DNA from 4 places in the Acidovorax sp. GW460-11-11-14-LB4 genome. Region 3 is predicted to be linked to each of the others. Evidence: predicted binding sites of a transcription regulator. Region 3 holds the regulator's gene; each other region holds the start of a gene.
The links. The regulator LexA, encoded in region 3, represses DNA repair genes until DNA is damaged. The targets are predictions, from matches to a motif close to ACTGTATNNNNATACAGT.
Positions count from the first base shown of each region.

Region 1: a site for LexA is predicted at 4,917-4,934, ahead of recA (recombinase RecA). Genes of this name have one in related genera too.
Region 2: a site for LexA is predicted at 4,484-4,501, ahead of AC07X4_RS13730 (DNA topoisomerase IV subunit B). Genes of this name have one in related genera too.
Region 4: a site for LexA is predicted at 5,150-5,167, ahead of imuA (translesion DNA synthesis-associated protein ImuA). Genes of this name have one in related genera too.

Region 1 covers NZ_JBWKYJ010000054.1:18,475-25,623, forward strand. Annotated here, with positions in the region: gene sucD (succinate--CoA ligase subunit alpha) at 1-867, opposite strand, end outside; gene sucC (ADP-forming succinate--CoA ligase subunit beta) at 883-2,043, opposite strand; gene argC (N-acetyl-gamma-glutamyl-phosphate reductase) at 2,250-3,182, shown strand; gene recX (recombination regulator RecX) at 3,238-3,696, opposite strand; gene recA (recombinase RecA) at 3,781-4,857, opposite strand; gene AC07X4_RS17345 (MarR family winged helix-turn-helix transcriptional regulator) at 4,998-5,519, shown strand; gene AC07X4_RS17350 (LysR substrate-binding domain-containing protein) at 5,492-6,439, opposite strand; gene AC07X4_RS17355 (tripartite tricarboxylate transporter substrate binding protein BugE) at 6,547-7,149, shown strand, end outside.
Region 2 covers NZ_JBWKYJ010000034.1:30,121-37,269, forward strand. Annotated here, with positions in the region: gene AC07X4_RS13700 (MBL fold metallo-hydrolase) at 1-161, opposite strand, end outside; gene bamC (NlpB/DapX family lipoprotein) at 268-1,365, opposite strand; gene dapA (4-hydroxy-tetrahydrodipicolinate synthase) at 1,413-2,309, opposite strand; gene AC07X4_RS13715 (class I SAM-dependent methyltransferase) at 2,340-2,894, opposite strand; gene AC07X4_RS13720 (hypothetical protein) at 2,985-3,140, opposite strand; gene AC07X4_RS13725 (MFS transporter) at 3,158-4,375, opposite strand; gene AC07X4_RS13730 (DNA topoisomerase IV subunit B) at 4,534-6,516, shown strand; gene AC07X4_RS13735 (lytic transglycosylase domain-containing protein) at 6,569-7,149, shown strand, end outside.
Region 3 covers NZ_JBWKYJ010000014.1:28,271-35,419, reverse strand. Annotated here, with positions in the region: gene lpxK (tetraacyldisaccharide 4'-kinase) at 1-698, shown strand, start outside; gene AC07X4_RS07985 (Trm112 family protein) at 727-909, shown strand; gene kdsB (3-deoxy-manno-octulosonate cytidylyltransferase) at 906-1,736, shown strand; gene adk (adenylate kinase) at 1,994-2,650, shown strand; gene AC07X4_RS07970 (DUF6152 family protein) at 2,803-3,273, opposite strand; gene AC07X4_RS07965 (hypothetical protein) at 3,315-3,734, opposite strand; gene AC07X4_RS07960 (asparaginase) at 3,754-4,713, opposite strand; gene lexA (transcriptional repressor LexA) at 4,797-5,471, shown strand; gene AC07X4_RS07950 (hypothetical protein) at 6,038-6,223, shown strand; gene AC07X4_RS07945 (hypothetical protein) at 6,626-7,063, shown strand; gene AC07X4_RS07940 (hypothetical protein) at 7,036-7,149, shown strand, end outside.
Region 4 covers NZ_JBWKYJ010000097.1:224-7,372, reverse strand. Annotated here, with positions in the region: gene AC07X4_RS22155 (error-prone DNA polymerase) at 1-2,597, opposite strand, end outside; gene AC07X4_RS22150 (DNA polymerase Y subunit UmuC family protein) at 2,617-4,218, opposite strand; gene imuA (translesion DNA synthesis-associated protein ImuA) at 4,181-5,119, opposite strand; gene AC07X4_RS22140 (HD-GYP domain-containing protein) at 5,430-6,740, opposite strand.

The DNA.
Region 1 (7,149 bases), on a different contig from region 3:
CAGTTCCGAAGGGTTGCGGGTGATGATGAAGCCCGACTCTTCCATGATGGCCAGCTTGGCATCGGCCGTATCGGCGCCGCCAGAGATCAGCGCGCCAGCGTGGCCCATGCGCTTGCCGGGAGGGGCGGTCACGCCAGCGATGAAGCCCACGATAGGCTTCTTCATGTTGGCCTTGCACCACTGGGCGGCTTCGGCTTCGTCCGGACCGCCGATTTCGCCAATCATGATCACGGCGTCGGTGTCTGGATCGTCGTTGAAAGCCTTCATCACGTCGATGTGCTTGAGGCCGTTGATGGGGTCGCCACCAATGCCCACGGCGCTCGATTGACCCAGACCGACTTCGGTCAGCATGGCCACGGCTTCGTACGTCAGCGTGCCCGAGCGGGACACCACGCCGATACGGCCCTTGCGGTGGATGTGGCCGGGCATGATGCCGATCTTGATTTCGTCAGGCGTGATCAGGCCAGGGCAGTTGGGGCCCAGCAGCAGCGTCTTCTTGCCGCCAGCGGCTTCCTTGGCCTTCATCTTGTTGCGCACCATCAGCATGTCCTTGACGGGAATGCCTTCGGTGATGCAGATGGCCATGTCCAGGTCGGCTTCGACAGCTTCCCAGATCGCGTCAGCGGCGCCTGCGGGCGGCACATAGATCACCGACACGGTGGCACCGGTCTGCTGGGCGGCTTCCTTGACGGAGGCGTAGATCGGGATGTTGAAGATCGACTCGCCCGCCTTCTTGGGGTTCACGCCCGCCACGAAGCAGTTCTTGCCATTCGCGTATTCCTGGCACTTTTCGGTGTGGAACTGGCCAGTCTTGCCCGTGATGCCCTGGGTGATGACCTTGGTGTCTTTGTTGATGTAGATCGACATGTGTGTTCTCCGGGCTTACTTGACGGCAGCAACGATCTTGGTCGCAGCTTCGGCCATGGTGTCTGCGGCAATGATGGGCAGGCCAGACTCGGCCAGCATCTTCTTGCCGAGCTCTTCGTTCGTGCCCTTCATGCGCACGACCAGCGGCACGTTCAGGTTCACGGCCTTGCAAGCTGTGATCACGCCGGTGGCGATGGTGTCGCACTTCATGATGCCGCCGAAGATGTTGACCAGAATGCCTTCGACCTTGGGGTTCTTCAGCATGATCTTGAAGGCTTCAGTCACCTTCTCGGGGGTGGCACCGCCGCCCACGTCCAGGAAGTTGGCCGGCTCGCCGCCGAACAGCTTGATGGTGTCCATGGTGGCCATGGCCAGGCCGGCGCCGTTCACCAGGCAGCCGATGTTGCCATCGAGGCTGATGTAGGCCAGGTCGAACTTGGAGGCTTCCACTTCGGCCGGATCTTCTTCGTCCAGATCACGGAAGGCCACGATTTCGGGGTGGCGGAACAGCGCGTTGGCGTCAAAGTTGAACTTCGCGTCCAGGGCCATCAGGTTGCCCTTGGAGTCGCAGTTCAGGGGGTTGATTTCCACCAGCGACGCGTCGGTGTCCATGTAGCACTTGTAGATCTTGGCGAAGATGTCTACTGCTTGGTCGATGGAAGCGCCGGTCAGGCCGATGGCTGCTGCCACCTTGCGGCTCTGCGCTTCAGTGATGCCGGTCAGCGGGTCGATCATCTCGGTGATGATCTTCTCGGGCGTGGAGTGGGCCACTTCCTCGATGTCCATACCGCCTTCGCTCGAAGCGATCAGGGCGACCTTCTGCGTGGCGCGGTCAGTGACCAGCGACACATACAGTTCGTTCTTGATGTCGGCGCCGTCTTCGATGTACAGGCGGCGGACCTTCTGGCCCTCAGCGCCAGTCTGGTGCGTGACCAGCTGCATGCCTAGGATTTCGCTGGCGCGTGCTTTCACGTCGTCAATGGTCTTGGCAACCTTCACGCCGCCGCCCTTGCCACGGCCACCGGCGTGGATCTGGGCCTTGACCACCCAAACGGGGCCGCCGAGCTTCTGGGCTGCTTCCACGGCTTCTTGCACCGTGAATGCGGGAATGCCACGCGGAACGGGCACACCAAAATTGCGCAAGATTTCCTTGCCTTGGTATTCGTGAATCTTCATGAGGTCTCTCTCAGGGAAGGGTGGTAGTTACCCGTTTACCATGAACAGATGTCTGGCCGCGGGCTTGGGACATGGCAACCCGCGACTGTATCATGCTGCAACGCACCATCCTTGTGCCTGACTTACACCCTGGGCTGGCCTGATAGCCTTCCCATCCCCCCTTTTCTATCCGGCAGACGCTGCCACCTTTTTGCAGGAGCACCTCCATGTCCAAAGTCTTTATTGATGGCGAAGCCGGTACCACAGGCCTGCAGATCCGCGAGCGCCTGCAGGCCATGCCGCAGATCGAGCTGGTCAGCATTGCGCCTGAGCTGCGCAAAGACCCGGCCGCCAAGCGCGACCTGATCGCGGGGGTGGATCTGGTGGTGCTGTGCCTGCACGACGACGCTGCGCGCGACACCGTGGCGATGGTGGACGAGATCGAGCGCAGCTCGGGCCGCAAGGTCAAGGTGATCGATGCCAGCACGGCGCACCGCACGGCCGATGGTTGGGTGTACGGGTTTCCGGAACTCGCACCAGCGCAGACACAAGCGGTGCGCGACGCCACCCGCGTCTCCAATCCCGGCTGCTACGCCACTGGAGCGATTGCCATGCTGCGCCCGCTGGTCGATGCGGGCCTGATTCCTGCGGACTACCCATTGAGCCTGCCCTCGGTCTCGGGCTACTCCGGCGGCGGCCGCACCATGATCGAAGCCTACGAGGCAGGCACTGCAGCGCCGTATGAAGCCTATGCCCTGGGCCTGACGCACAAGCACATCCCCGAAATCTTGCGCTACACCGGGCTCACACGCCGCCCGGTGTTCATCCCTGCGGTGGGCAACTTCCGCCAGGGCATGCTGGTGCAGATGCCGCTGCACCTGGACCTGTTGCCCGGAGCCCCCAAGGCCAGCGACCTGCACGACGTGCTGGCCAGCCACTACAGCCGCACCAACACGCCAGAACAATGGGTCAGCGTGCCGCCCCCCACCGACGATTTGAAGCTGGCCGCCGACACGCTGACCGACACCAACAAGCTGGAGCTGCGCGTGTTTGCCAACGAGCAGTACCGGCAGGCCGTGGTCATCGCGCGCCTGGACAACCTGGGCAAGGGCGCCAGTGGCGCTGCAGTGCAGAACCTGCGATTGATGCTGGGCGTGTAAACACCTCAGAGCGCGTCAGGAAGCGGGGCCGATGCCCCGCTTGTTGGCGTTGCGGTCAGCCCTCGTCAGACGCATCGACGCCCAGCACAGCGCGCCGCGCCACATCGCCTGAGAACCCCCGCACCAGCAAAAACCGCATCTGCTTGGCGCGGGTTTGCGGATCTGCGGCGGGTTCGCCAAACTTGCGGCGCCACACCGCGCGGGCACGCTCCAGTTCGCTGCCCTGCAGCTGGGCCACCGCCTGCTGCACGGCCTCTGCGCCCAGCCCCTTGGACTGCAGCTCCTGCCGGATGCGCGATGCACCCAGACGCCCAGCGCGCCGGTGCAACACCGACTCCACCACGCGCGCCTCGCTGATGAAGTCCCGGGCCTGCAGGTCGTCCAGCACAGCCTCCAGGTCTTCGCCCTCCTGCACATGGGGCGCGAGCTTGCGCTGCAGCTCGGCGCGCGAATGCTCCCGCTGGCTCAGCAGCCGCAGCGCACGGCCCTTGAGCGAGAGCGCAGTGAATCCCATGATTGACTAAATGCTATATTTTCAATAGCTACAGACGCATATGATATGAGCGCCTGCGGGCTATTTAGCTTCAAAAACCGGAAATCACTCGTCTGCAGCCGCTACTGGGGCCTGCAGTGCGCCAGGCAGCAGCGCAATGCCCAGGCCTTCGCGCACCTTGTTCTCGATCTCGCGGGCCAGGTCGGGGTTTTCGCGCAAAAACTCACGCGCGTTGTCGCGGCCCTGGCCGATCTTTTCGCCGTTGTAGGCGTACCAGGCACCGCTCTTTTCCACGATCTTGGCCGTCACGCCCATGTCGATGATCTCGCCCTCGCGGCTGATGCCTTCACCGAACAGGATGTCGAACTCGGCCGTCTTGAAGGGCGGGCTCACCTTGTTCTTGACCACCTTGACCTTGGTCTCGTTGCCGATGGCTTCGTCGCCCTTCTTGATCGTGCCGGTGCGACGGATGTCGAGGCGCACCGAGGCATAGAACTTGAGCGCATTGCCGCCGGTCGTCGTTTCGGGCGAGCCGAACATCACGCCGATCTTCATGCGGATCTGGTTGATGAAGATGACCATGCAGTTGGTCTTCTTGATCGTGGCGGTGAGCTTGCGCAGCGCCTGACTCATCAGGCGGGCTTGCAGGCCGGGCAGGGCGTCGCCCATCTCGCCTTCGATTTCGGCCTTGGGCGTGAGCGCAGCTACCGAGTCCACCACGATCAGGTCCACGGCGCCGGAGCGCACCAGGCTGTCCACGATTTCCAGCGCCTGCTCGCCGGTGTCAGGCTGGCTGATCAGCAGGTCGGACAGCTGCACACCCAGCTTCTGGGCGTACTGCACATCCAGGGCGTGCTCTGCGTCGACAAACGCGCAGGTGCCGCCCTGTTTTTGCATCTCGGCAATCACCTGCAGCGTGAGCGTGGTCTTGCCCGACGATTCCGGGCCATAGATTTCGACCACACGGCCACGGGGCAGGCCACCCACACCCAACGCAATGTCCAGGCCCAGCGAGCCGGTGGAGACGACCTGGATGTCCTCGATCACCTCGCCTTCACCCAGGCGCATGATCGTGCCCTTGCCGAATTGCTTCTCGATCTGGGCGAGCGCGGCGGCCAGGGCCTTGGCCTTTTCCGTGTTCACGGGCAATGCGGGGTTGGTGCCTTTGACTGCGACGTCCATGAGAAACTCCTTGAAAAACAACAGGTTGGATGCTTGCATCGCTCTGCGATTAATCACAGGCTGGATGCTTGAACAGTAGTTTATGCGAGCAATGAAATCCAGATAAAGCGATTTTTAGTCAGTTTGCCTGACAATATCGCATGGCCGATTTTTCTCCAGCCGCCCCCCTTGCCACGCCCGCCCCAGTGCCTGACGACCGCTGGCGCCAGACCCACCTGGGCCGCCTGATGGGCAGCGCCCTGCGCCGCTTCGACGCGCGGGTGCTGCAGCTCATGGCGCGCAATGTGGAGGTGCCGCTGGCGCTGTCCAACCTGGCGGCACGCGACCAGGTGACGGCTGCGCACGTGCACATCACCCGGCACCTGGCCTTGCAGGGCGACCGGTTGACCGATCTGGCCCAGCGCGCGGGCATGACCAAGCAGGCCATGGCCAACCTGGTGGACCAGTGCGAGGCATGGGGGCTGGTCACGCGCGAGGCCGACCCGCTGGATGCGCGGGCGCGCCGCGTGTGCTTCACGCCCACCGGCCTGGCGTGGCTGCAAGCGTTCCGGGATGCCGTGGCGCAGGCCGAGGCGGAGTTCCGCGCCGAGGTGGGCCATGACGTGGCCACCGTGGTGGCCATTGGGCTGGAGGCCTATGCGGGCGGCGATACGGGTGCCTGAGCCCCCATCGGCTCGGCGCAAGCCAGCAGCCATTCCCTGAAGCACTGCAGCGCGTGCAGCTGCGTGCGGCCTTCGGGGTAGCAGAACCAGTAGCCCACATCACTCCGGTAACCGCCGCGCAGGTCGGCATCGGGCAGGGGCTCGCGCACCAGGCCTGCCGTGATTTCATCCTGCACCAGGCAGCGCGGCACCAGCGCCAGGCCCATGCCCGCCATCACGGCGCGGATCATGGTCTGGAACTGGTCGAACTGCGGCCCGGCCAGCGGGTCGATGAGGCCCTCCACCCCGTGCGTCTCGCTCCAGCGCAACCACGCCTCGGGCACGGTCACGTGGCGCAGCAGCGTGTAGCGGGCCACATCGCGCGGGGTGTGGATGGCCCAGTCGGCCACCTTGGTGCGGGGGGCGATCAGCGCCACCTCGTTGCCCGTGATGTGGTGGGCGTGCGCGCCGGGCCAGTGGCCGTCGCCGAACAGGATGGCGCAGTCCAGCTCGGGGCGGGTGAAGTCGTAGCTGTGCACATAAGGCACAAAGTGCAGCGTGATTTGCGGGTGCTGCTGCTGGAACTGCGGCAGGCGTGGGATGAGCCATTTGGCCGCAAACGTGGGCAGGCTGGACAGGTGCAGCGCCCCCCCACCGTCATCGCTGGTGATCAGCTCCAGCGTGGCGGCCTCCAACTGCGCCAGCACGCCACGCACCGCCTTTTCGTAGCGCTCGCCGGCGGGGGTGAGCGCCAGGCGCTTGCGGCTGCGTTCGAACAGCGGCACGCCCACCCAGGTCTCCAGTTCCTTGACCTGTTTGCTGACCGCGCTTTGGGTGAGGTGCAGGGCCTCGGCCGCGCGGGACACCCCGCCGAACCGCGTCACCGTGGAAAACGCCCGCAGCAGGTGAACGGGTGGCGAGAGGCGGCGAAGAGATGACATAGTAAGTAATCAAATCATTCCAAATTGGAATGTTATCAGGCATATCCATTGCTTGGTAGAGCGCACTGAATCCTTTAACCTCGATGCAACCCATAGGAGAAACGCCCATGCAACGCCGTCACCTGCTCTCAGCACTGGCCGCCGTATCTTTCGCTCCCGGAATGTCTTTGGCGCAAGAGGGCAAGCCCCTGCGCATCATCGTTCCGTTCCCGCCCGGGGGCGCCACGGACATCACGGCCCGCAGTCTGCAAGAGTCGCTGGCGCGCATCCTCAAGCAGCCCGTGGTGCTGGAAAACCGGGGCGGCGCAGGCGGCTCCATCGGCATGGCCGAAGTCGCCCGCGCGCCGGCAGACGGCCTCACCCTGGGCGTGGCCACGCTGTCCACCCATGGCGTGAACCCCGCCGTGTACACCAAGCTGCCCTACCACCCGACCAAGGACTTCATCGGCGTGACCGAGATCGTCAAGGCCCCGGGCGTCATCGTGATCAACCCGGCCGTGGTGCCCGTCAAGGACTTTGCGGAGCTGGTGAAGTACCTCAAGGCCAACCCCGGCAAGGTGTCTTACGCCACCCCCGGCAACGGCACCATCGGCCACATGTGGGGAGAGCTGTTCAAGAGCAGCACCGGCACCTCCATGGTGCACATCCCCTACCGTGGTGCAGGCCCGGCCATCAACGACGTGCTGGCGGGCCAGGTGGCGGTGTACTTT
Region 2 (7,149 bases), on a different contig from region 3:
AGGTCTTCCACCTGCAACTGCGCTTGCGCCAGACGGGCTTGCAGCTGCCGGATGCCGAGCCCGCAGTCGATCAGGAGGCGGCGAACCTGGCTGCCACTGCGGCCTTCGACGACCGTGGCATTGCCAGTGCTGCCGCTGCCCAGGTTCTTGAATCGAAGCATGGCGGAGCGAAAGGGTGGGTTTGTGGCGGCCCAAAAAACCAGAGCCACCGTCCACCAGAAGGCGGAGGAGGCTCCAGAGGTGTGGGTGGCGGCCTGCGGCCGGCTCTTATTTCAGATCGTCAGCAATCACGCGCACGATGCGCTCGGCGTTGGCCGAGGACTCGGGGGCACCAGCCTCATTGAGCACCGACACGGTGGTCGACTCACCCTGGCTGCGCACCACAATGCGGTACTTGAGCGGAGGTGTTGCGGAGGTGGAGCTGAACAGCTTGCTGAAGAAGCCAGGCTCTTTCTTCACGGTGTCTGGAGCCACGTAGCGCACGAAGTACGTGCCCTCATTGCGGTTGCGGTCTTCCACGGTGAAGCCGGTGCGGTCCAGGGCCAGGCCCACCCGGCGCCAGGACCGGTCAAAGCCCTCGTCCAGCTGGACCACCGGCACATTGTTGACCGTGGCCATGCGGGCGGCCTGGGCACGCGCCGCGGGTGCTGCGGCCACTGCCTTGGATTGCTCCTGGCTGACGCCCAGCTTGACCATCAGGCGGCGCAGGAATTCGGTTTCGAGTTCCGGGTCGGACGGGCGGGGCTGCCAGACGGTGCTGTCCTTGGTGACGTTGCCATAGACCTCGACCATCCCGCGGTGGGTGATGTAGATCTCGGTACTGCCATTGGCGTTGCGTTCCAGCCGGGTGCGGAACTTGTCCCGTTCGCCGGTCGAGTACAGGGACTCCATCAGCTTGCCGATGGTGGATCGGATGAAATCCTGGGGCAGTTTGGCGCGGTTCTCTGCCCAGTCGGTTTCCATGATGCCAACGTTGGCCTCGGACTGGGCCAGCGTGAAGCCGCTTTCCAGCCAGAAGTCGCGCACGGGCTCCCACAGCTTGTCGGCGGGGCGATTGACCACCAGCCAGCGCTGGCTGCCGTCTCGTTCGATCCGCACGTCGCCCAGCGACAGGGCTGCCGCGTTGGCGTTGCCCGACGGCTGCGCGGCCTGGCCTGCCTGCATGGCAGCGGCAGACACCGAGCCACCTGGCATGGCGTAGCGCGAGTCGCGTGACAGCTGGGTGAGGTCCGGGGGGACTTCCAGTGACGAGCCCTTGGCGGCGCTCTTGTAGTCGATCTTGTCGCCCTCCAGAATGCTGGTGGAGCAGGCGGACAGGGCCATGACAAGAGCCAGCAGGCTCAGGCGGGTGGTAGCAGCTTTCACGCGGAAATCCTTGGGAAGTGTCTCTGAGAGCGGGCGCAAAGCCCGGATTAGATCAGGCCGCTGGTGCGCAGTGCCGACTCGACCACAGCCTCGTTGCTGCTGGCCAGGGGCGTCATGGGCAGGCGCATGGTGCCACCACACAGGCCCATGCGGGACATGGCCCACTTGACCGGAATGGGGTTGGCTTCGACAAACAGGTGCTTGTGCACCGGCATCAGCTGAAACTGGATCTGCATGGCGCGTTGCACGTTGCCGGCCAGTGCCGCCACGCACAGCTCGTGCATCAGGCGCGGGGCCACGTTGGCCGTCACGCTGATGTTGCCGTGGCCGCCGCACAGCATCAGGGCGACGGCGGTCGGGTCGTCGCCCGAGTACACGCCAAAGCCCTTGGGCACGTCACGGATGAGCCACTGGGCACGCTCGATGTTGCCGGTGGCTTCCTTGATGCCGATCACGCCGGGCACCTGGGCCAGGCGCAGCACGGTGTCGTGCTGCATATCGGCCACCGAGCGGCCGGGCACGTTGTACAGCACGATGGGCAGGTCGCCCGTGGCTTCTGCAATCGCCTTGAAGTGCTGGTACTGGCCCTCTTGGGTGGGCTTGTTGTAGTAGGGCACGACCTGCAGCTGGCTGTCGGCACCCACGCCGCGCGCGAACTTGGCCAGCTCAATGGCCTCGGCGGTGGAGTTGGCGCCGCAGCCGGCCATGATGGGCACGCGCTTGGCAGACTGTTCCACGGCCACGCGGATGATTTCGCAGTGTTCTTCCACGTTCACCGTGGGGGACTCGCCCGTGGTGCCCACCACGCCGATGCAATCGGTGCCTTCGGCGATGTGCCAGTCGATCAGTTTGCGCAAGGTGGGGTAGTCCACGCTACCGTCCTCGTGCATGGGAGTGACGAGGGCGACGATGCTGCCGGTGAGTGGCACGGAAGAAGAAGTCATGTCCGCAGTGGTAAACGGTAAAAGGGCATTCTAACTAGCCCCGGTAGACAAAAGATGTCGTGAGGGTCCACCCGCCTGCGGGAGTTCCCGTACGGCCGTGATGCGTTGCACGAAACGCGCTGGTTCGTCGATGAAGCCGTCCTCATAAGCCACCACGCGCAGGTCCTGGCATGCCTGCAGCAGTTCGCCGTGCGCGAGCAGGAACTCCGCCCGTGACGGGCGCCCCACGGTTTCGTTGCCCTGGGCGAACGTTTCGTAGACCAGCACCCCGCCCGGCCCCACGCTGGCCACGATGGTGGGCAGCAAGGGGCGCCACAGGTAGTTGGTGACAACCACGCCGCCAAACTGGCGGCCTGCAAAAGGCCAGGGGCCGTTTTCGATGTCAGCCTGCACCAGCTCGCCCAGCCCTTCGCAGGCGGCCAGCGCCTCGGCCGACCGGTCCACGCCGACCACGGTGTGCCCCAGTTTCCGCAGATGGCGCAGGTGGCGCCCTGCGCCGCAGGCGACGTCCAGCACGGTGCTGTGGGGGGCGATCAGGTGGCTCCAGCGCCGCACCCAATCCGAAGGGGCTTCTGTACCGTGCATACCGTGCATGAAACTATAAAAATGATAGCTGCCTGCGCATGATCCACTAGCGCTTGTGGCCAAAAACGCTTGAAAATCCCGCCAAGGGTGTCAAAAACACGCCCACATCTGGTCGGCCAGCAGCACCATGAATTCGGGCACGGTGTACAAGCCAAACACCACCAGGCACAGCAGCACGGCCACTGCACCGCCCAGCCAGCGCAGGGCACGCGGCGCGGGTTTGCGGGGCGGGGTGGTGTCGCTCATGCAGGGGGTCAAACAGGTCAGGCGGGTTGTGGGGTGTGGCGCGCGATCGGACTTTCCTTGACTGGCAGGTTCACCAGCCCGGCAAAAATGCCCAGGCCGATCGCGATGTACCAGACGATATCGTAGCTGCCGGTGGCGTCATACAGATAGCCGCCCAACCAGACGCCCAGGAAGCTGCCGATCTGGTGGCTGAAGAACACAAAGCCGCCCAGCATGGACAGGTGCTGCACCCCGAAGATTTGTGCAATGGTGGCGTTGGTGGGCGGCACGGTGGACAGCCACAGCGCGCCCATCACCGCCGAGAACACGTACACCGACAGCGGCGACAGCGGTACCAGCAAAAAGATGCTGATCGCCACCGCGCGGGCAAAGTAGATGAAAGCGAGGATGTGGCGCTTGGGCATGCGCTGGCCCAGCGTGCCCGCGATGTAAGTGCCAAACACATTGAACAGCCCGATCAGCGCCAGCGCATAGCTGGCCACCTGGGGCGACAGGCCATGGTCCTTGAGGTAGCTGGGCATGTGCACGCCAATGAACACCACCTGAAAGCCGCACACAAAGTAACCGGCCATCAGCAGGTTGAAGCTGGGGTAGCGGAAGGCCTCGCCCAGCGCCTGCGCAATGGTCTGCTCGCGCTTGACCGGGGCCGCGCCCTTGAAGCCCGGCTCCCGCAGGCCAAAGGCCAGCGGCACGATCAGCAGCACGGCCATCGACAGCACCAGCAAGGCCTGCTGCCAGCCCAGGCCTGCAATCAGCCAGCCTTCGACCGGCACCATCAGGAACTGCCCGAACGAACCCGCCGCCGCTGCCACGCCCATGGCCCAGGAGCGTTTTTCGGGCGCAATCTGCCGCCCCAGCACACCATAGATCACCGCATAGGTGGTGCCCGCCTGCGCCGCGCCAATCAGCACACCGGCCGTCAGTGCAAACAGCGTGGGCGTAGGCGACAGCGCCATGCCCGCCAGGCCCAGGGCATACAGGGCTGCACCGCCGAGCAGCACGCGGAAGGCCCCAAACCGGTCGGCCGCCATGCCCGCAAAAATCCCGATCACGCCCCAGGACAGGTTCTGGATGGCGATGGCCAGGGCGAACGACTGGCGCGTCCAGCCCATTTCCTGGGTGATGGGGAGAAGCCACAGCCCGAACCCGTGGCGGGTGCCCATGGACAGGGTCACGATGGCCGCGCCGCACGCCAGCACCTGGAACATGGATAGTTTGGGAGGATTCATATGCATGCGCAGGAATGTAGCCAGATTGCGCGAAACGCGCTGATACACCCGCGACCAATACAGTTGGCGGTGGGGGCGGCAGAAAATGCAGCGCTTGGCGCAGCGGTTTGAAGGGCTGGTTATTTATCCAGCTATTGCTGCGGTGCCGCACTACAATCCGCCCCATGGCAGCCAAACCCTCTTCTGTTTCCGCGAGCGAATACTCCGAAGGCTCAATCCGCGTGCTCAAGGGCCTGGAGCCCGTTAAGCAGCGCCCGGGCATGTACACCCGCACCGACAACCCCCTGCACATCATCCAGGAGGTGCTGGACAACGCCGCCGACGAGGCCCTTGCCGGCCACGGCAAGAAGATCCGCGTCACCCTGCACGCCGATGGCTCGGTCAGTGTGGAGGACGACGGCCGGGGCATCCCGTTCGGCCTGCACCCGGAAGAAAACGCACCGGTGATCGAGCTGGTCTTCACCCGCCTGCATGCGGGTGGCAAGTTCGACAAGGGCAAGGGCGGTGCCTACAGCTTCTCGGGCGGCCTGCACGGCGTGGGCGTGTCGGTGACGAATGCGCTGGCCACCCGGCTGGAGGCCACCAGCTACCGCGAAGGCAAGGCGGCGCGCCTGGTGTTCTCCGCTGGCGACGTGATCGAGCCTTTGGTCTCCCGCCCGCTGGAGGCGGGCGAGCGCAAGCAGGGCACCTCGGTGCGCGTGTGGCCCGACGCCAAGTATTTCGAATCCAGTGCCCTGCCCATGGGCGAGCTGACCCATCTGCTGCGCAGCAAGGCCGTGCTCATGCCCGGCGTGACGGTGCAGCTGGTGAACGAAAAGACCCGCGACACGCAGACCTGGCAGTACAAGGGCGGCCTGCGGGACTACCTGATGCAGACGCTCACCGGCGACCCGGTCATCCCGCTGTTTGAAGGCGAGGGTTTTGCCGACAGCGGCAACGAGAGCTTTGCCGAGGGCGAAGGGGCGGCCTGGGCGGTGGCCTTCACCGAAGACGGCCAGCCCATGCGCGAGAGCTACGTCAACCTGATCCCAACCAGCGCGGGTGGCACCCACGAAAGTGGCCTGCGCGATGGTTTGTTCAACGCGGTCAAGAGCTTTATCGAACTGCACAGCCTGTTGCCCAAGGGCGTGAAGCTGCTGCCCGAGGACGTGTTTGCGCGCGCCAGCTATGTCCTCTCAGCCAAGGTGCTGGACCCGCAGTTCCAGGGCCAGATCAAGGAGCGCCTGAACTCGCGCGACGCCGTGCGCCTGGTCAGCGGCTTCGTACGCCCGGCGCTAGAGCTGTGGTTGAACCAGCACGTTGATTACGGCAAGAAGCTGGCCGAGCTGGCCATCAAGGCCGCGCAGACGCGCCAGAAGGCCGGTCAGAAAGTTGAAAAACGCAAGGGCTCGGGCGTGGCTGTGCTCCCGGGCAAGCTCACCGATTGCGAAAGCAGGGACATTGCCCACAACGAGGTCTTCCTGGTGGAGGGCGATTCGGCCGGTGGCAGCGCCAAGATGGGTCGCGACAAGGAAAGCCAGGCCATCCTGCCGCTGCGCGGCAAGGTGCTCAACACCTGGGAGGTGGAGCGCGACCGCCTGTTTGCCAACAACGAAATCCACGACATCTCGGTAGCGATTGGCGTGGACCCGCATGGCCCCAACGACACGCCGGACCTGAGCGGTCTGCGCTACGGCAAGATCTGCATCCTGTCAGATGCCGACGTGGACGGATCGCACATCCAGGTGCTGCTGCTCACGCTGTTCTTCCGCCACTTCCCCAAGCTCATCGAGACCGGCCATATCTACGTGGCGCGCCCACCGCTGTTTCGCGTGGATGTGCCTGCGCGCGGCAAGAAGCCTGCGGCCAAGATGTATGCGCTGGACGATGGAGAGCTGACGGCCATCCTCGACAAATGCGCCAAGGATGGCGTGGCACGCGAGAAGTGCCAGATCAGCCGCTTCAAGGGCCTGGGCGAAATGAACGCGGAGCAGCTGTGGGAAACCACCCTCAATCCCGACACCCGCCGCCTGCTGCCCGTGCAGCTGGGGGATGTGGACTTTGCCGCCACCGAAGGCCTCATCACCAAGCTCATGGGCAAGGGCGAGGCTGCCGCGCGCCGCGAGCTCATGGAGCTGCATGGCGACGCGGTGGAGATCGATATCTGACCGAGGGCTGTCCGACAGGTCTGCCATGAGGAATTCAAACAAGAATGGCGTCATGCGCTGGTATTTATTGGGTTGTTTGCTCTGTTTTTTGCAGCAAACGGCCCATGCAGACCTGTGGGCGCATGTGGATGAGCGCGGCGTGACGCACTTTGCGTCCGAGCAGGTCGATGCGCGCTACCAGCTTTTTTTTCGGGGCAACGACTTCGACTCCACGCGGGATGCACCGGCCAATACATCGCCCATGCCCTATGCGCTACCCGCAGCGGGTGCGCGCCTGCTGGCGTTTTTTGACATTGCGCCCGACTACAAGCGTGTCAAGCACCACCTGCGCGCTGCGTCCAGCCAACATGGTGTGGACTACGAGCTGCTGCAGGCCGTGATCGCCACCGAATCCGGCTTTGACGCCGCCGCCGTGTCGCCCAAGGGCGCCGTGGGTCTGATGCAGGTCATGCCCGCCACGGCCAGCCGTTTTGGTGTGAATGCGGACAAGAAGCGCTCGGTCGAGCAAAAGCTCGCCGACCCCGCCGTGAACGTGCCCACCGGCACCCGTTACCTGCGCTACCTGCTGGACCTGTTCCCTGGCCGCATGGACCTGGCCGTGGCCGCCTACAACGCCGGCGAAGGCGCGGTGCA
Region 3 (7,149 bases):
TTGCCCGCAGCGTGGCGGCGGGTGGCACAGTGCCTGTGTTTGTGGCCCCGCGCCGCATCGCTGCCGCACGCGCGCTGCTGGCCGCGCACCCTGACACCGACGTTCTCATTTGCGATGACGGCTTGCAGCACCTGGCGCTGCAGCGGGACTTGGAGATCTGCATCTTCAATGACCAGGGCATCGGCAACGGATTTCTGCTGCCTGCCGGCCCGCTGCGGGAGCCCTGGCCCCGCGCCGTGGACATCGTGCTGCACGCAGGCAGTGCGCCGCCGCGCGGGACCACGGCGCCTGCATTTGAGCTGCAGCGTAGCCTGGCGCCCTATGCCCTGCGGTCGAACGGCCAGCAGGTGCCACTGGCCCAATTGCAGGGGCAACCGCTGCATGCGGTGGCAGCCGTGGCCAGACCCAGCGAGTTTTTTGCCATGCTGCGCACCCAGGGCCTGGCGCTGGAGCGCACCGAGGCCCTGCCAGATCACTATGATTTTGATAGCTGGCAGCGCTTATCCGTCCAGCGCATGCAGCTTGTTTGCACTGAAAAAGACGCCGTGAAGCTCTGGACCCGCCATCCTGACGCACTGGCTGTTCCCCTGGTCGCGCAGATGGACCCGCAATTTTTTACCGCCCTCGATGCCTGGCTCCATCGAATTACGACCGGCCCAGGAGCCCAAAGGCCGCCGCTATCATCTGCCCCTGCCTGAACGAACCCTCCCGGAAAGCTCCTCCCCCATGGACCCCAAACTGCTTGAACTGCTGGTCTGCCCCGTCACCAAAGGCCCCCTGACCTATGACCGCGAGGCGCAGGAACTCGTGTCGCGCAGCGCGCGGCTGGCCTACCCGGTGCGCGACGGAATTCCGGTGTTGCTGGAAAACGAAGCACGCACCCTGACCGACGAGGAACTGGAGCAGTGAGCGCACCCGTGCCCGCCTTAGCCCACACCGCCTTCACCGTGCTGATCCCGGCACGCATGGCCTCAAGCCGTTTGCCAGACAAGCCTCTGGCCGACATTGCGGGCCTGCCCATGGTGGTGCGCGTGGCCCGGCGTGCTGCGCAGAGCGCCGCAACCCGCGTCGTGGTGGCGGCCGACGACGCCCGCATCCTGCAAGCCTGCGCAGTGCATGGCGTGGATGTCGTCATGACCCGCACCGACCACGCCAGCGGCAGCGACCGGCTGGCCGAGGCATGCATACAGCTGGGGCTGGACGGCGACGACATCGTGGTCAATGTGCAGGGTGACGAGCCGCTGATAGACCCCGGCCTCATCAATGCCGTGGCAAGCCTGCTGCAAGACCGTGATGGAAAGCGCCCCGAAGCCAGCATGGGTACCGCTGCCCATGCCATTGCGTCCCTGGCCGACTACACCAACCCCAATGTGGTGAAGGTGGTGCTGGACGCGCGGGGTCTGGCCCATTACTTCAGCCGTGCACCCATCCCTTTTGGCCGCGACCACGCGAGCACGGCCTGGTGGGAGGGCGCGGCACAGGCCGCCCAGCCCGGCGTCAAGGCACTGCAAGGCTTTGCACCGCTGCGGCACGTGGGCATCTACAGCTATCGCGCAGGGTTCTTGCGGAAATTTCCGCAGCTGGCGCCAGCACCGACCGAGGCGGTGGAGGCCCTGGAGCAGCTGCGCGCACTCTGGCATGGCCACCACATCGCAGTGCACCTGGCAGACGCAGCGCCCGGCCCTGGCGTGGATACGCCGGAGGACCTGGAGCGGGTGCGCGCGCTGTTTCGCTGAAAGCGCTCTGGCGCCGCTATGCGGTGTGCGCTGCGGGCGCACTTTCAACGCACTGGGGACGTACAGCGGGGCGCCGTGGTGGGCACGTGGAGGCGCCGACCTAGAAACGGTCACCCATGTAAGTCAGCGCAAGGTGGTCACATGCTATCCTCAACTGTAACGAGAGCACCGCATCCCGGGCGCACAGAACGGCTTCAGGCGCCCTTCGAACGTCCCCGCCAGCGGCGCCACCCGATTTCTAACCTTCGAGGACATCCATGAGACTGATTCTGTTGGGCGCGCCTGGCGCCGGAAAGGGCACGCAAGCCACGTTCATCTGCCAGAAGTACGGCATCCCCCAGATCTCCACCGGCGACATGCTGCGCGCAGCGGTCAAGGCCGGCACCCCCCTGGGCCTGCAGGCCAAGGCCGTGATGGATTCGGGCGCCCTGGTCAGTGACGACATCATCATCGGTCTCGTCAAGGAGCGCATCACGCAGGCAGACTGTGCCAACGGCTTCCTGTTCGACGGTTTCCCCCGCACCATTCCCCAGGCCGACGCCATGAAGGCCGCAGGCGTCAAGCTGGACTATGTGCTCGAAATCGATGTGCCCTTTGACGCCATCATTGAGCGCATGAGCGGCCGCCGCTCGCACCCCGCCAGCGGCCGCACTTACCACGTCAAGTTCAACCCCCCCAAAGTGGAAGGCAAGGACGACGTGACCGGCGAAGAACTGATCCAGCGCGAAGACGACAAGGAAGAAACCGTCAAGAAGCGCCTGCAGGTCTACAGCGACCAGACGCGCCCCTTGGTGGATTACTACAGCAACTGGGCCAAGGACGAACCCGCTGTGGCGCCCAAGTACCGCGCCATCAGCGGCACCGGCAGTGTGGACGAGATCACCGCACGCGCGCTGCAGGCGCTGGCCAGCTGATACATTGAACTAGGAGCAAAAAACCGCCTGACACACGTTGGGCGGTCAAGCCCCATCAAAGCGACGCACCGCACCAGGGCGTCGCTTTTTTCATGGGCCGCCTTGAAGCACGGCAGCCGCGACAGCCGCCTGCTGCGGGCGTGTGCGTTGACTCAGGCAGGACTGGACCGCAGGCCGTAGGATTTGCCGTCCACAAACAGGTACTCGGCGCGCAGTACCGCCTCGCCCTTTTCGTCCCGCAGGCCAAAACCCACGACTGATACGGCGGTGCCTGGCTTGATCTCTGGCACCTGCCACGCCTGCATGCGGGTTAGCGGCGCCAGCTCAATCTCCCAGACGCGGTCCTTGCGGGTCGGCAGCACCGTTTTGGCCAGCAGCGCGCGGCCATCCACTGGCGCTGTCTGCGCGGGGATGGCGCGTTGCGCAAGGTCCGCTGGCAACCGGAGCGCAACGGGCAGTTCCAGCTCCAGCTCTGCGTGCGGGTTTTGCCAGCGCACTTTGCGCGCTGTGCCCTCCAGATACAGCGGTCGGTCTGCATCGAAACTGCTCCAGCCATGGTGGGCGTGCACCCCCAAAGGCAAGGCACTGGCGGCGATCAGCACATGGCGACGTTGCAAGCCCATAAAGACTCCCGTAGGAATAAAACCCGGTTCAAGGGGGCATATCAAAGGTACGCAATCCAGCGGCCACAGGCCACCACCGACAGCCAGATCACGGTGGACACCAGCATCTGCAGACGTGCCAACCCGTCCAGGCGTGCAAGCGAACCGCGTGCATGAAACCACGCCGCGTTACAGCCCGCAAGCATTAACAACAGCATCTTCAAGGTAAAGGCGCGGTTGCTGAGCAGCTCCGGAGGCTGGGTGGCAAACATCAACAGACCCGATACTGCCGCCAATCCAAAGCCGCACACGGCCAAAGTCAGACCCAGCCGCGCGAGGTCTTTCATCGGCAAGGCCGCACCGCGCCCAAACACCCGCAACTCCAGCAACACCAGATTGCCCAGCAACAGCGCAATGCCCACAATGTGGACGACTTCGAGCGCGGGATAAGCCCAGGCGTGTGTCTTGAGTGCGGTGAACACGGCTGGCAGTCTTTTTCGATCAATCCGCCCGCAGCAAATCCAGCATCAGAGCAACCCGCGCCTTGACCGGCGACAGGCCCTGCGAGGCGGGCAGCGCATCCCCCGGCTTGGGCAGCACCTGCCCCTCCGCGCAGCGGGTGGAGCGCACCACTCGCACCCCGGCGTCCTGCGCTCGCACCAGGGCAGCCTCCAGATCGTGGTGGATCGTGCCATTGCCGGTGCAAGCCACCACGAGGCCCTGCACCCCCTCTCGCACCAGAGCATCAACCGCCCTGCCCGACGCGCCTGCATGGTTCATGACGATTTCCACCCAGGGCCAGGCAACAGCATTCACTATATTTTTTATAGCATTATCGACATGATTGACATACGCTACCGGGCTATTGCATGTCCAGCGGACCACGCCCTCTTCCACCCATCCCAAAGGACCGGCCTCGCCCGAGCTGAAGGCATTGACGCGGTAGGGATGCATCTTTTGCACATACCGTGCGCCATGCACTTCACCCGCCGCAACAGCCAGCACACCTGTGGCACCGGGTGCCAATACCGTTGCCACAGCGTCCAGCAGATTCTGGGGTCCATCGGGGGTCAGGGCTGTGGCGGGCCGCATGGCACAGGTCAGTACCACGGGCTTGCGCGCATCCAGCGCCTCGTGCAAAAACCACGCGGTCTCTTCCAGGGTGTCCGTGCCATGGGTGATGACCACACCTCTCACCTCCGGGTCGCTCAAATGGTGCGCGCACCGCAGTGCCAGCGTGCGCCACACCTCGCAATCCATGTCCTTGCTGTCGATCTGCGCCACCTGCTCTGCAGCCAAGGCGCCCCCTGCCAGTGCCTGCAAGCCTGGCACGGCCGTCAGAAGTTGCTCCACCCCCACCTGGGCCGCGGTGTAGCCGATGTTGTCTCCCGCCTGTGCAGAGGTGCCCGCGATCGTGCCACCGGTGCCCAAAACCACAATTTTTTGCCCACTCACTTGCATACTCCGAAAAACTGGTGAAAAATACAGTTACTGGATTAAAAAACAGTTGCTCGCCACTGTAACCGCCTGCACCGGAAACCACCATGCTCGACAACCCCAAACTCACCGCCCGCCAGCAGCAGATTCTGGATCTCATCCAGACCGCCATCGCACGCACCGGCGCGCCTCCCACCCGCGCAGAAATCGCGGCCGAGCTGGGTTTCAAGTCAGCCAACGCGGCCGAAGAGCACCTGCAGGCCCTGGCCCGCAAAGGGGTGATCGAACTGGTCAGCGGCACCTCGCGCGGCATCCGCTTGCGCGGAGACACAGTTCGCTCCATCAACGCAGCCCGTGGCAACCAATTCAGTCTGCCCATCCCGGGTCTGTCGCAGCTGGTCTTGCCCCTGGTAGGTCGGGTGGCTGCGGGGTCGCCCATTCTCGCGCAGGAACATGTGGACCAGACCTACAGCGTGGAAAACAGCCTCTTCCAACACAAGCCCGACTACTTGCTCAAGGTGCGGGGCATGTCCATGCGCGACGCCGGCATCATGGACGGTGACTTGCTCGCCGTGCAGTCCACCCGTGAGGCTCGCAATGGTCAGATCATCGTGGCCCGCCTGGGCGATGATGTCACCGTCAAGCGACTTCGCCGCACGGCCACTGCCATCGAGTTGCTGCCCGAAAACCCCGACTATCCTGTGATCGTGGTGCAGCCCGGCGAGCCTTTCGAAATCGAAGGACTGGCAGTGGGACTTATCCGCAACACCATGCTGATGTAGCTTGTGCCCCAGGGGCCGCACCGTGGGTGGCGGGCGTTTGGTGAACGGATACAACCGATTCACCAGCCCTGCGGTGCAGGTCCCGTTGAATGCCAAGGCCTCTCAGGCAATGCTTGATGGATCGGCGGAGCAGCTGGCTGCACTGTCGAGGGATCAACTCGCACTGCGTCTGTCTGCACTGGTGTTCGACCACTTTGCAATCCTGCCTATGTTCAACCCCCGACTTTCGGAGTTTTCACATGGGAATTGCTTTGTTCACCCTGTCTGCTGTGCAGAACCCTCTTCGCAGTCTTAAAAAGCTGCTTGCCAACCCAGCCGGTGCCCCCAAAGACAGACTGGACCTGCGGGCACAGCCAGTCGGCATGAGACGTGCCAGGCCAGACAACTCCCCAACATCGGCCTCCCGCAGCGACGACGCCCAAGCCCTGGTTCCCAGCAACTCCACAGAGCCACAGGCGCAACGTCCATTGCGCGGAAATTGGCCCTTTACCGCCAAACCTCCAGCACGAACGCCGGAAAGCCCGACCAGACCCTCTGCCACCCACCGCTCCTTCCTGCCAACACACATGGCCGGCAGCAAACGACAGGCCTTCTTGGCGTCGGTGGGTGTAGACCACTGCCCACCACAATCCACCCGGGTGCTGCGTCGGGCCTCTGACACAGGCACCTGCCGCCTGGTAATTGCCGGCCGCATGGCCGATGTGTGCGCAGAGCTGGACCGCCTGGCAGCGTCCGAGGCGCTCCGGGCCTGATTCGCAGAGCGCAGCAGGCGGCACGAGCGCCAAGCCCTCTTCTACGCCCCACGCACCAAGGCTGAGGCACTGTCAGGCCGCGCTCGATCCGCAAACGTCTAACACCGGGGCACCGGCAGGTCCAAAAATCCGCACCGAGCTGCAGCAGTCGTGGTGCATGGCACTCTCTGAATGCGGACTTCCGTGCACGCGCAGTGCAAGAAGTACGTCTGCGGGGCCCATGCAGCACTCAGTCACCAAAAAACCGCAGGCTTTGGTATGCCCAGCACGGCCCCTGTGGCATTCCCCTGCGCCCGTCAAGGCACAATGTCGGCATGAATATTGTGATCCTTGATTCTCATATTCCCCAATGAAACTTAAAAGACTTCCATATAACTTACGCTGTTACCTACGCTGAATTTTATGTTCTGCGAAGTTACTCCACTGCGCGCTCAAGGCCTGCGCCTGCGCCCCGACGAATGGCCAGAGCCATCGCGTGGGCTGCTACGCATGCAGCACATGTCCCACGATCAGTGCGCGGCCAGGCGCACCGTGCGGCGCGTGGATCTGCTGGGGGAATGGGTGTCGCACCCCCTCACCCTGATGATTCTGTTCGAGCCGGAGTTTGTGGACGTGGTGGGCGATGGCTTTCTGCTGCGCGGGCATGTCATCGACTCCAGCAGCGGCCGCAGCTACGAATACGAGCAGCTGTGGCTGGTGCGCCCCTGCAGCGCCCCCAATGCCCCACCTCTGCCGCGCTTTGATGCGCGCAAGTGGATGAAGAAAATGCCGGTGGAAGAGCGCACCGGCAACGAACCCCCAGTGAGCGAACAATGGCACAAGACCCACGTCAGGACCTGATCCCCTACCCCACCCTGCTGCGCACGCCCACCTGGTACGGCGGCTTGCCTGACGAGCTGGTGCTGCCGCTTGAGGCTGCGGCCTAC
Region 4 (7,149 bases), on a different contig from region 3:
GCGTGCAGCAGGCGTTTGGCGGCGTCTGTGTGCAGGCTGCTGACCATCCGAAGGCCCAGGCGCACGGCGGGCTGGGGCAGCGGCGGTGCGCCCAGGCCACGTGCGGGGCGCAGCGGCTCGGGGTTGCCCTCCAGCGTGCAGTCGATGTCGCTCACGGTCACGTCGATGGGCAGCACGCGCACGCCGTGGCGGCGGGCGTCCTGCACCAGTTGCGAGGCGCTGTAAAAGCCCATGGGCAACGAGTTGAGCAGCGCCGCCAAAAAGCACGCGGGCTCGTGGCACTTGAGCCAGCTGCTGGCATAGGCCAGCAGCGCAAAGCTGTGGGCGTGGCTTTCAGGAAAGCCGTATTCGCCAAAGCCCAGCATCTGCTGGAAGATGCGGTCGGCAAATTCGGCGGGGTAGTCCCTGTCTTTCATGCCTTGTTTGAGAGGCTCTTCAAAGCGATGCACGCCCCCCTTGCGCTTCCAGGCGGCCATGGAGCGGCGCAGGTCGTCGGCCATGCCGGGGGTGAAGCCCGCCGCGATCATGGCGATCTGCATCACCTGCTCCTGGAAGATGGGCACGCCCAGCGTGCGCGCCAGGGCGTCCTCCAGCTCCGGCTTTTCCAGTTGCAGAGGCTCGCCCTTGCGCCGGCGCTCGCGCGCCTGCAGGTAGGGGTGCACCATGCCCCCCTGGATGGGGCCGGGGCGCACGATGGCGACCTCGACCACCAGGTCGTAGAACTCGCGCGGCTGCAGGCGGGGCAGCATGCTCATCTGGGCGCGGCTTTCGATCTGGAACACGCCCACGGTGTCGGCGGCGCAGATCATGTCGTAGGTGGCAGGGTCTTCGCGCGGGATTTCCTTGAGACCCCAGTGCTCGCCGCGCAGGGCTGCGCGCAGGTTGAGGCAGCGGCGCAGCGCGCTGAGCATGCCCAGGGCCAGCACATCGACCTTGAGCAGCTTCATCTCATCCAGGTCGTCCTTGTCCCACTGGATGACGGAGCGGTCCTTCATGCTGGCGGGCTCCACCGGCACCAGCCGCGTGAGCTTGCCCTGGGTCAGCACAAAGCCGCCCACATGCTGGCTCAGGTGGCGCGGAAAATCCTTCAGGTCGGCAGCCAGCTCCAGCCACAGCCGGGCGATGTGCCGGTGCAGCGACACGCCCACCGCCTGGGCCAGCTCCTGCAGGCGGTCGGTGGCAAAGGTTTCGTCAAACCAGTGGTGGTCTTTGGCAAACGCATCGACCAGGGCGGGCGCCACGCCCAGGGCCTTGCCCACGTCGCGCAGGGCGCTGCGTGTGCGGTAGCAGGTGACCACGGCGGCGATGGCGGCGCGGTCGCGGCCGTATTTGTCGTAGATGTACTGGATGACCTCTTCGCGCCGGTCGTGTTCGAAGTCCACATCAATGTCAGGAGGCTCGCTGCGCTCCTTGCTGATGAAGCGCTCGAACAGCAGGTGGGACTGCTCGGGGGCCACCGCCGTGATACCCAGCACGTAGCAGACCACCGAGTTCGCCGCCGAGCCCCGGCCCTGGCACAGGATGCCCACGCTGCGCGCAAACCGCACGATGTCGTGCACGGTCAGGAAATACATCTCATACCCGCAGTGCGCGATCAGGTCGAGCTCTTTGCGGATCTGCGCCTGCACGCCCTCGGGCGCGCCCAGCGGGTAATGGCTTCGCACCCCCAGCTCTACCAGCCAGGCCAGTGCCTGGGCAGGTGTCATGCCCTCGGGCACGGTCTCCAGCGGGTAGCGGTACTGGATCTCACTCAGGCTGAAAGTGCAGCGCCCGGCCACGGTGAGCGTGGCCGCCAGCAATTCGGGCGGGTAGATGCCCGCCAGCCGCACGCGCTGGCGCAGGTGGCGCTCGGCGTTGGGCTGCAGCGCAAAGCCGCACTCGGCCACGGTGCAGCCGCGCTTCACGGCGGTGATCACATCCTGCAGCGGCTTGCGCGAGCGGGCGTGCATGTGCACGTCGCCCGCCGCCACCAGCGGCAGCTGCAGTGCAGCGCCCACGCGCTGCAGCGTGGCCAGCCACAGGCTGTCGTCGGCGGCCTGGTGCAATTCGACCGCCAGCCACACATGCGGAGCCTTTTGAGAGCCTAACTGGCCGGTAGCGCTAGTGATACATGCGCTGATTGCTACAAAATCAGAAGCATCAAAGCGCTGACGGCATGGTGCCAGCAGCAGCTCGCACCCCTGCAGCAAGTGCCAGGGGCTGTCCGCACCCACGCGGTATTGCCCCTTGGGCGCAGCGGCGCGGGCGGCGGTGATGAACTCGCACAGGTTGCCCCAGCCCTCGGCATCGCGCGCCAGTGCCACCAGCCGCAGGTCACCCCACAAAAACTCGCTGCCCACGATGAGGTGCAGGCCACATTCCTTGGCCGCCCCCCAGGCACGCACCACGCCGGCCACGGAGCATTCGTCCGTCAGCGCCAGCGCCTGGTAGCCGAGCTTGGCAGCACGCGTGACCAGCTCTTGCGGGTGCGATGCGCCGCGCTGAAAGCTGAAGTTGGACAGGCAGTGCAGCTCGGCATAGCCCGGCAGCTCGCCCGCGCCCGCTGCGGGGCCTGGCACCGCAGTGGCCTGTGAAGGATGTCGGTGCGTCAAACCCATGCACAACCACCCTGCCCGCTCACCCAAAGATTCCGTGCAAGAACCAGCGGTGTGGGCGAGCCACCGCTGGCGTGCCATCCAGCGCAGGCGCCAGGCGCTCGCGAAACACCCACACCAACCCCGCCACGTCGTTGTGGGCCACAAAGTAGTCGCGCAAGGCCAAGTCTGCGCAGGGGCGTGCTGGGTCTACAGCGTCATCCATGGCAGACCACCAGCCCGCCTCCAACCGGTGGGGCCCGGCCAGCAAGCGCAACAGGCCGTGGTGGCAGGGGCGGTTGCCCTGCACAGCCAGCTGCCGGGGCGGGTTCAGCAGCCAGGTGGGCAGCAAGGGGGCATCCGGGACGATGCCTTGCGAAGCACCGTCCGCACGCGCGGGCACAGGACCGGTGGGTGTCCGCGTGGCTGCATTGCGCATCACAGCCGAAGGCATGCCCAGCACTTCAGCGGCCGGTCGCCATTGCTGCATGCGTTCGGGCCGATGGTCGGCCAGCAGCACCGGGGCCACCACGTGGTCGGCCCCCAGGCGGGCCGACAGGCGCTCCAGCAGTTGGTGCAGGGCCTCGCCGGGGGTACCGGCCGGGTCGGTGCTGCCATGGCTTGTGGGGTCACGCCCGCCCACCTCCCCCGGGGGCAGCAGGCTGGCACTGCGGTGCGGCAACGGTGCCGATTCGAGCAGCCGCAGCGTGATCTGGTTGACCGGCGCGGCCAGCGTGGTGCGCGCCAGGTTTTCGGCCAGCAGGCGCCGCAGGTGCACCAGGTCGTGGGTGGCCTGGGCGGTGCGCACTTGCAGCGCCTGGGTGGGGGGCAGCGCCACGCCATCCAGGCGCCGCAGATCGTGACGCCAGGCCAACTCCAGCGCCAGCACACCCTGCTGGCGCGCCTGCAGCCAGGCCTGCAGGGCCGTCAGGCTGCGGCTGGCGCTCCACAACAGTGCGTCGGCCGACGCGGCCAAGGCGGGCAGCTCGGTGGTCAACACAAACTGCTCGGGCAGTTGCAGCCAGGCATGGGCCTCGGGGGCATCGCCCAGGGCCTGGTCCAGCACTTGCAGCACGCCCGCCCCCAGGCGCCGCGCCACGCCCGCGCGCGGCAGCGCCCGCAGCGCCCCCCAGGTGCGGCACCCCATGCGCTCCAGGCTGGCCACATGGGGACGCAGCGCCGTCAGCGTGTGCAAAGGCAGGCTCTCTGCACTGCCCTGCGGTGGGCAGGGGCGCCCTGCCAATGCCATACGCAGCCTGGCCTGGGCAACCAGGGCGGTGGGGCCTCTGCCCCACACAGTCGGTGCATGGGACACAGGGGCTGTGGTCGCTCCAAAGGAATGGGCAGGCTCTTCAGTGCTGCGGACGGGTGGAGGGGCGACGCCCTCCCCTTCGCATCGGGTCGACGCATCGGCCCAGGCTTGCAGCACCAGTGCCTGCAGCGCATCGCGCCCGCCCCACAGGCGTTCGGTGGTGGACACCTCCAGCAACACCGCCTCGCCATCGGCCAGCGCCACACGCGGCGTGAAGCGCAAGGCCCACCAGCCGGCCGCGGCGTTCAGCACTCCGATATTTCTATCCGTGCCTGTACCCGCCAAGGCGGCGGCCTCATCGCACCAGGGCAATGGCAGGGCGATCCAGTGCATGCCTGCTCCCTTCTGGCCGGCCTCCGGGTCGGCCTCCTGGCTCGCATACGGGCTCGCATATGGGCTGGACTGGGGGCACATGGCGCGCCAGCGAACCCGCCAAGACCCCGGCCACACGGGCGGCCGCGGCCTGGCGCCCCGCCATCTGGGCAATGGCGGCCTCTTGCGCAGCGCGGCGCCGCTCGGCCTGTGCCACCAGCACCTGCGCCAGCTGAGGGTGGCAGCCCGGCAGTTGGAGCGCCTGCGCCAGCGGAGGCCCCCGGCGCTTGAGGATCTGCACCTGCATGCCGGGGGCTGCTGCGGCATCCCCTGGCAAAGCCAGCCCCTGCACCTGCAGCCGCAATTGGGCCGGCGACGCCTGAGACACCCGCGATGCAGGCCCTGGGGCATCGACCGGACGAAACACCCACAACAATTGCTGCTGCTGGGCCGCCGCCAATTGCAACCGCCGCAAAGCGGCAGGCTGCGCCTGGGGCAGCCAGGCCATGACGGCCAGCACGCCCTGGCAGCGCAGCGCCTGCTCGGCCGCCCACAAGGCGACCATGGGCGAGTCGGCATGCACCACACACACCCGCTCTGCCCGCAACCCCTGCGACTGCAGGGCCAGGCCAAAAGGCTCGCACGGCGGCGCCACCAGCACCACGGCCCCGCTCTGCCGGGCCGTGGCCTGCACCAGTGCGGGCAGCACCAGTTGCCATTCGTGCAGGCCCGCCAGAGGCTGCAGCACTTCGCTCAGGGCCCCCACAGGCCAGCCGCCGCCCGGCAGCTGGGCATCCAGCGCGGCATGGCCCGAAGGCAATACGCGCTGCGCGCTGGCCCCCAGCGCGTCGGCATGCCACACCCCAGGCACGGGGATGGGCAAATCGGACGCAACCCGCAAAGAGGGGCGTGGCGCAGGCATGGTGGTGGGAGAAATTGAGGCAACACGAATACTGTAAATATAACCAGTATTATGCCGAATGGGTGAACCTGGAAGCGAAGACCCACCAAGGACGTCGGTCTGAGGAGGCCCACGCAGGCAAGGGCTTGTTCCCACTATTTTTGCCAGTGCCAAGGCCTCCCCCGCCACGCCAATCCAGGCGCGCGACGACGAGTGGCGTGGCGGAGGAGACCTTCCTTTCGGGTTGCGATGCCCAGCAAACGCCGCGCGTCAGAGCACCCAGTGGAAGAGGCAAACCCCGTGCTCTCGCGGGGTCGATCCGAAAGTCTGCTTACAGCGTACGCATCGCCCAGTCGCACCAGTCCGCCACCGCCGCATCAGCAGGCGTGGCACGGTCCGAGAGCTGGGGCCAGCGGCGGTGGCTGGCGTTCAGAATGCTTTGCAGTTGCCACAGGGCCTCGCGTCCCACCAGGGCGACCTCGGCCATGCCAATGGCGTCGCCTTGCAATTGCGCCAGCAGCTCGCCCTGGTGCCGGGGGTGCGAACCCGCTTCGATCAGGGCTTTTTGCAATGCCATGAGGCGGGAATCGGTAAACGCAAAGGCAGTGCCCGCAGAAGACTTGGCCGCCGTGTCCGGGGGCAAGGCCGCCTTGAGCTGGTCCCAATAGGCAAAGGCTTCGGCCAGCAATTCGATCTGGCGGGGCGCATCGTTACCCAGAGGCATCAAGGCCGATTCGCGGGCCACTTCCTCCTGCAGCAGCGGCAGGATGAACGCCACCAATGCCGAAGGAAACTTGCGGTGATTGAGCCGCAGCACCAGCGACAGCCGCTGCGCGGGCATGTCGTCGTATTTCTCGTAGAAGGCAGCCACCACTTCGGCCAGTAGCAGGATGCGGCCCATGGGCGTGATATCCGCCCCTGGCAAGGCGCGTGGATAGCCGCTGCCGTCCATGCGCTCATGGTGCTCCAGCACAGCGACCTCGGCAGCGCGTGGGTAGGCCTGCGTGTCGCGGATCATGAGCATGGCCGAAATGGGGTGGGCCACCAGGTGCTTGCGCCCTACCCCTACCATCTTGTGGTCCGGGTCGTCCCAGGCTGGGTCCATGTGCAGCACACCCAGGTCATGCAGCAGCGCAGCAGCCGCCACCGTGCTGCAGTCGCGCTCACTCAGCCCGCTTTTGACCGCCAGAAATACCGCCACGGTAGTCATCACCAGACTGTGCTGGAACAGCGTGGGCCGTTGGTCACGCATCACGGTGAGCTTGCAGGCCATCGCCGAAGGCAACGGCAGGGACCGCAGGGGCGCCAGCAACCGGGCGCCGGACCCCAGGGCCTCGGCCAGCATGGCGGGCAGGGTTTCCTGCTCGATCAGCGTCTGGCCCAGGGCCAGCAGTGATGGCACGTCCACCGGGTTTTCGATGGACAAATGGCGGTCAATGGGTTCGCGCAGCTTGTGCTGCACCAGGCGGTCGTACAGGCGGCTGTCGATGCGCGCGCCCTTCTCCACCAGCTTGATGCCGTTGTCGGTGTAGATGGCAGCACCTGCGACCACCGTACGCCGGTCGGCCATGTCGGTCAGCGCACGCAAGTAATGGGGACTGTCAGCGTCCTCGGCATCCGCTGAAAGAAGAATATCGGTCATGCAAGCAACACAAATCGTTACTTCGCACTATAGGGGGTTCTCTTGCGGGGCACTGACTCGCGTGACGCGATACAGACATGCAATCTTGATGCACATCAAGCAGCAGGCGCTGCTACCCGTGCTCGTTTTTTGCCGCATGGCAGAGATCACACGTCCGGATTCTCATGACCAAGGCCTGGACCCGCCGGGGCTCGCCGGGGTGACAAAGCCCCCTGTCACCCCAATGTCATTGTCCCAAATAGACGTCAGGGTTTCCATTCAACAATGTCGCCGATAGCCTGCTTTTTGGTGATCCTGGACAGTCAGGCTTGGGTAAACCCTGAAAAGTTCCGCATTGATTGTTCACAATACTGGAACAGTTAGTTCGCGACCCGGTGGTTTTTCTCTGCACCCCACCGGCGTACAGTTC